2 regions of the Kribbella orskensis genome follow, and region 2 is predicted to be linked to the other one. Evidence: riboswitches for the same ligand, from Rfam matches in the RefSeq annotation. Region 2 holds a riboswitch; the other holds the start of a gene.
What was found. A riboswitch is a leader RNA that binds a small molecule or an ion and turns the genes downstream of it on or off. The one in region 2 is predicted to bind ZMP and ZTP.
Positions count from the first base shown of each region.

Region 1: it holds a riboswitch for ZMP and ZTP, as region 2 does, so the genes downstream of both, folP (dihydropteroate synthase) here and EV644_RS35650 (5-aminoimidazole-4-carboxamide ribonucleotide transformylase) in region 2, are expected to answer to the same signal.

Region 1 covers NZ_SLWM01000009.1:112,877-116,129, reverse strand. The annotation lists gene EV644_RS24025 (LLM class F420-dependent oxidoreductase) at 1-257, opposite strand, end outside; gene folP (dihydropteroate synthase) at 451-1,332, opposite strand; ZMP/ZTP riboswitch at 1,353-1,444, opposite strand; gene EV644_RS24010 (nuclear transport factor 2 family protein) at 1,469-1,852, opposite strand; gene EV644_RS24005 (DNA alkylation repair protein) at 1,849-2,952, opposite strand.
Region 2 covers NZ_SLWM01000021.1:116,970-120,222, reverse strand. The annotation lists gene EV644_RS35655 (nucleotidyltransferase domain-containing protein) at 1-346, opposite strand, end outside; gene EV644_RS35650 (5-aminoimidazole-4-carboxamide ribonucleotide transformylase) at 397-1,464, opposite strand; ZMP/ZTP riboswitch at 1,488-1,569, opposite strand; gene EV644_RS35645 (VOC family protein) at 1,612-2,013, opposite strand; gene EV644_RS35640 (NAD(P)-dependent alcohol dehydrogenase) at 2,182-3,177, shown strand.

The DNA.
Region 1 (3,253 bases), on a different contig from region 2:
CGATAGTGCACGCCTGTTACCAGGGTGAACAGGCGTGCACTATCGGTGTGGCCGGCCAGGAAACCGAGCGTGGTGTACGCCTCGAGCATGTCGTTCTCGACCGGGCCGACGCCGGGGATCTGGAAGAAGTGGTCCATCACCGCGATCGAGCTGAAGCCGGCCCGGTCGGCCGTGCTCGCCACTTCCGCGAGTTCCGCCCCGAGGGCCGGGGCGCCGTTGGGCCAGGTGTAGTTCGGGATCTGCAGACCGATTTTCATGGCTCAAGCCCTTCCGGATCGTCACCACCCACCTAACACCCCGCCCACGACCACCACCACCCGCGGGTCCCTGTCCTGGTCTGACAGGGCATGACCAATTATCGGATCGCCCTTGTTCCTGGTGACGGCATCGGCCGCGAGGTTGTGCCTGCCGCGCTCAGTGTGCTCGAGTCCGTTGGCAAGCGGCACGGGATCAGCTTCGGGTACGACGAGTTCGACTGGTCCTGCGGCCGGTATCTCGCCGAGGGGTGCTCTGACTGCGCGCAGTCAGAGCACCGAACACGGTGAGTGCGTCGCGGATCGCCGCGACATCGTGGGTGCGGATGAAGTCGACGCCCTGCGACGCGGCGTACAACTCTGCTGCCACGGTGGCCGGGCCGATGGCGGCGAGATCGCTGCCGGTGAGGGCTCGGAGGAACGACTTCCTCGACGGTGAGACCAGGACAGGCAGCCCGAAGCGCGCCTTCAACTGCCCGAGCGCAGCCATCATCGCCACCGATGGTTCTGGATTGCTCCCGAGGAAGTAGCCCAGACCTGGGTCGATGATCAGGCGATCGCGGCTGACGCCCGCGGCTTCGAGTGCGGCCAGCCGTTCGGTGAAGAACTGCTCGACCTCCGTCCAGATGTCCTCCGGATCAGTCACCTTCCTGGTGGCCGGTCCTCGGCGTTGGACCGAATGCATGACCACCAGCCGGCACGGGAGTTCCGCGAGTTCGTCGTACCTGTCGTGGTCGGGGAAGCCCTGGATGTCGTTCAGGTAAGCCGCACCCCGCGCGGCGGCGTACCGCTGGGTGTCGGGGCGGAAGGAGTCCACCGACACGGGGATGCCGTCGGCGATCAATTGATCGAGGACGTCGGCCAGCCGGTGGATCTCCTCCGCCGCGCTCACCTGCTCCGCGTCCGGGTGGCTCGACGCCGGCCCGAGCTCGACGATGTCGGCACCCGCCGCTCGCAGGCGTTGCGCTTGGGCGATCGCGTCGTCAGGGGTCAGGAACCTGCCGCCATCGGAGAACGAGTCGGTGGTGATGTTGACGATGCCGACGAGCCGAGGCGCCGGGTCGGAGTACTGGACCATGCCGTGTCTCCCAGATCGATTCCAGAAGCCCAGGCGCACGGCACGACGTCTTGATGACGGGGTCGCTTCCCGATGGTTGATCCATCTCGAGACGCCAGTCACGACCCGCTCGCACCCTAGCAAGCGGGGAGTTCGGTCAGGGGGCGATTTCCAAAGTGGTGATGAGGTTTTCGTCGTTGAGGGTGAAGCGGTAGATGAGGTCTACTACGCCGCCGGGGAAGTTGCCTTCCAGGTGGTTGGTGACGTCGTAGTGGGTGTCGTCGAACTTCTCCACGTGGGTGAGTTCGACCGTGTAGGTGTACTCGGTGGCGGCGGTTTCGCGCCAGTGGTGGATCTCGTCGTGGCCGCGGTAGGTCTTGTCGTCGTCGATGACGGTCGCGTCGAGGGCGAAGGCGGAGAGCAGGTCGTGGGCGTTGGCCTTGTGCGCCGGGTCGGCCTCGCGCAGGTACGTCGTGATCGCGTGCGGCAGGTGCTTCGCGGATTCGGCGGCGGTCGGGTCGGGAGGGGTGGGGATGGTCATCGGGTGCCTTCCAGCGAGAGGGTGAACGTGGACCGGCCGTAGCCTCGGCCGTTGATCTGGAGCTCAAGGGCGTGTTCGCCCGGGTAGTACCTGCGCGTCGAGATCGGCTTGAACGAGTGCCGCTTGCCGAGGGTCATGGACTCCCCCGGCGCCAGGGTGCGGGTGGTCAGCTTGAAGACCTTCGGCGCGAGCGTGCCGTTCGCCTTGACGTGGTGGACGACGTAGTCGATCGCCAGTCGCATCTCGGCGTCGCCTTCGTTGTGCGCGGTGAACTCGAACTCCAGGGTCTCACCCACGCTCACGCCCGCCACCGCCAGGACCGGCCCGTCGACGACCAGACCAATCGGCTGCCCGAATCCCAACAGGGCAAGGGCTCCAGGGTCACCGGCCTTGATCAGCGTGCGCAGCGCATGCCGGACCAACTGGGGTGTCGTCGCCTCGGGATCCGCCAGCCAGCCGCCCGCGATCTCGACCGCCAGCGCCGGGTCGGAGCGGCTGATGTCGTTGAGGTGGTTCGCGACCGAGCGACGCACGTACGCCGAGTCGTCGCGGCGCAGTACCTCGAGAATCGGCCGGGTGGCCTCGACGTTCTCCAGCAACTGCGGGACTCGCTTGGCCCAGGGCAGGCGCGGTCGCGTGCCTTCGGTGGCAAGGCGCCGGACATGCTCATCCGGGTGCTCTGTCCACGTCTGCACGACAGCCAGAGTCCGATCGAGGTCGGCCGTGAGCACCGTGCGGAGCGCGAACTCCGCCGTCAGCCTGGGCGTCAGGTCGGCGAGCAGTCCGAGGCCGGCCTCGAACTCCTCCGCTTCCACGGCCCGTACTGCGACCGCCTCGGTGATCGGCCAGATCATCCAGCCGGTGAACGCGTCGTCCTCCAGCGCAGCGCGGAAGATCTCCGCCAGCGGCTTGAATCCCGCGGGCAGATCCGCCAGCAGGGCGTCCCTGACCAACTGACCCCGCTCACTGAAGGAGGCGTCCGCCAGCTTGCCTGGAGCAGCCCGCAGCGCGGTGAACCGCAGGTCCGGCGCCACCTTCTGCAAGCAGCCGCCGAGGGCTACCACGGACGCAGTACTGAGCATCTCTTCCGCTGTGGGCAAAGAACACCTTCTCGCGTCGCAGCCTTCTAGGCAGGAGGTCGGAGCTACTGACTGCTAAATTAGCAGTAACAACCACGACGGCCAACCCGTCCCCTCCTCCACCGGCCCGGCGCCAACCCCCACAACCGCCGTCAACTTCGACCTCGGCCCACCCCCAGACCCAAACCGCGGCACGCGCGGCCCGGCGGATTCCCCGCGGCACGCGCGGCCCGGCGGATTCCCCGCGGCACGCGCGGCCCGGCGGATTCCCCGCGGCACGGCCCCGGCGGCACCCGCGGCACGGCGGATCGCCCGCTCCACG
Region 2 (3,253 bases):
CGGCTCGGCCCGACTCCTGCAGTCGTCCTCCTGAGCCGTCCGTGTCCACCAGGATGATGCTCTCCCCGACCAGCCGCATCATGGTCGGCTGACGGCGTTGGCGGTCCTTCTCGCAGTAGTACGCAAGCGACTTCTCCGTATGCACGAACACCTCAACCGGCCATCCGCCGTACACCACCGACTCCCGCATCGGCGCCGGCGGTCCGTTGAGCAACACCGTGACATCAAGATCCGAGGTAGCCGTCGCCGTGCCCCGAGCCACACTCCCACCCAGCCACGCACTCCGCGCCTCGGGGAATCGCTCACGAACGAACGCCCGCGCCACCTGTATCGCATCCTCGATCACACCGACCAGTGTCCGCTGAATGCCCCTCGCACCTCCACTTGGTTTTCCTCTTAGTGGCGGAAGAGGCGGATGCCGGTTTGGGTGAGGGTGATGCCGTTGTCCTTGCAGGCTTGGATGATCTCTGTACTGCGGAGTGAGCCGCCGGGCTCGGCGATCGAGCGGACTCCGTAGCCGTGGGCAACGTCGATGTTGTCGCGGAACGGGATCGCGCCGTCCGACACCATGCTCACGTCGGTGAGGTGCGACAACCAGGCGTCCCGCTCGGTGGACCCCAAGCTGTCCAGCAACGCGAGCTGCCGAGCGATACGGTCTGACAGCTTGATGCCAGGCCGGCAGGTCTCGGCGAGTACTTCGGGATGGCGGCGCAACCACCACGTTTGCGCCTTGCTGCCGGCGAGTTGGGTGCAGTCGATCCGCGACTGCTGCCCGGCTCCGATGCCGAGGGCCATCCCGTCCTTCAGGAAGGCAACCGAGTTGGACTGGGTGTACCGCAGCACGATCATCCCCAGCAGCAGATCGTCGGCCCCGGGCTGCCCGTCGAAGAGCGATCGGTCCAACGGCAGATCGTCCGGCTGCTGGGTGAGGCGCAGCCCGTACACCTCGCGCACCTCCTCCGTCGGCGGCTCGAACGTGGGATCACCTTCCAGGACCAGGAAAGTCCCTCGCTTCTTCCCGGCGAGCGTCCCGACCACGCCCTCGTCGTACGCCGGAGCGATGATCCCGTCGCAGGCAAGACGCTGGAGGAACGCGGCCAACTCGGCGTCGACCGGGTGCGACACGGCGACGAAGTCCCCGTACGACGACTTCGGATCGGCGTCGCGGGCTCGCACATAGGCGCTGGTCACCGCGCCGACGTCTCCGCGGTCGTAGGTCGATCTCATCCCGGCATCAACCTCGCCCGCCAGCGCGGCACCCGCCGGGGACACGTGCTTGAACGAAGCCGCCGCCGGCCTGTCGAAGCATGCGCTCGCCTCCCGGACGAGCTGCCAGGCTCCCAGCGCGTCGAGCACGTTGATGTAGGACGGCTCCCCGCGCACCACGCGGAACGGCGTACGGCCTGGTTGAAGTGGTGTGATCGTCGCGGGCTGATGCGGATTCATGCCGTACCGCAGTTCCATCTGCTGCCTCCGGTTACCTCGACCGAAGGCGCCCAGGCGGACGACGCCACTCTTCAGAACCCGCTCCCCGGTGGTACCCCACCCTCGCCAGTCGCGGTGCCCCCACTGTAGTCGGGCACCGACTTTGTCTGTGTTTTCTGACCGTAGTCAGGAATCGCGGGAGCTGAGGACGCAGAACTCGTTGCCTTCGGGGTCCGCGAGCACTGTCCACGACGCGTCGTCGGCCTGCCCGACGTCGACCCGGTGGGCACCGAGGCCCTCCAGCCGGCTGATCTCGGCGTCCCGGTCCTGGCTGGTGTGCGGAGCCAGATCGATGTGCAGCCGATTCTTGACCGTCTTCCCCTCAGGAACGGTGACGAAGACCAGCCCCGGCCCGATCCGCTCCCACGGCGTCTCCTGCATCACCTTCTGATCCACCCACCCCGGAATGATCACGCACTCGTCGTCGGACTCATGGACGAGCTGCCACTCGAGCGCCTCCGCCCACCACGCGGCCTGCTTGCGCACATCCAGGCAGTTGATCACCGTTGTGTACCACCGAAGCGCCATCTCAGTCCTCGCCGTTCTCGTCAGGTAGTTGCGGACACCCAGGTTATGAGATCCGTGGGGGCATGGGGGTTGTCCCTGATGGCTGTGGTGCCGGCGGACGCCTACCGTCACGAGTAGGCCGGAGCCTCCGGACAACGCACGCACCGAACCAGCGTCACGGAGTACGCAATGAAGGCAATCGTCCAGGATCGGTATGGCTCACCTGACGTGCTGGAGTTCGGCGAGGTCGAGAAGCCGGTTGCCGTTAGCAACCTGGTGCTGGTCCGGGCGCGCGCGAGCTCGGTCAACGCGTACGACTGGCACGTGATGCGGGGCGACCCGTACCTGGCACGCCTGATGCTGCCCGCGGCTTTCGGGCGCAAGGGTCCCAAGGCCAGGATCCGCGGGCGGGACTTCGCCGGGCGGGTGGAAGCGGTCGGGCCCGAGGTGACGCGGTTCAGCCCGGGTGACGAGGTGTACGGCGATCTCGGCGACGCCAACGGCGCCTTCGCGGAGTACGTGTGCGCGCCGGAGGACCTGGTGGAGTTGAAACCGATCAACCTCACCTTCGAGCAAGCGGCGGCTATTCCGTTGGCGGGGAGTACTGCGCTGTTCGGCCTGCGCGATGTGGCGAAGGTCGAAGCGGGGCAACGCGTGCTGGTCAATGGGGCGTCAGGTGGCGTGGGGACGTTCGCAGTACAGCTCGCCAAGACGTTCGGCGCAAAGGTGACCGGCGTCTGCAGCACGAGGAACGTGGACCTGGTCCGCTCGCTCGGCGCCGACCACGTCATCGACTACGGCAAGGAGGACTTCACTCGCAACGGAGGCCCGTACGACGTCGTGCTGGACCTCGTTGCGAACCGCTCCCTCGCCGACCTGCGCCGCTGCTTGACCCCGTCCGGGACCCTCGTGCTCTCCGGGGGTGGCACCTTCACCGGCGGCTCCGTGGTCGGCCCGATGCGCATCCTCCTCCAGGCCAAACTGCAGTCCCGCTTCGTTCGCCACTGCCTGATCGACTTCTCCACCCCTCTGACCCTGGAACATCTGACAACGCTCAAGACGCTGGCCGAGTCGTCCCAACTGACCCCCGCCATCGACCGCAGCTACGCCCTCGCAGATGTCCCCGCCGCCATCACCTACCTCGAAACCCACCACGCCCAGGCCAAGGTCACCATCACCATCTGACGCCGCACCAGCCGGCTCCGGTACTGCGACCTACGACCGCAGGCGCGACTGATCTTCCTTGCCCGGTGGCAGCGGA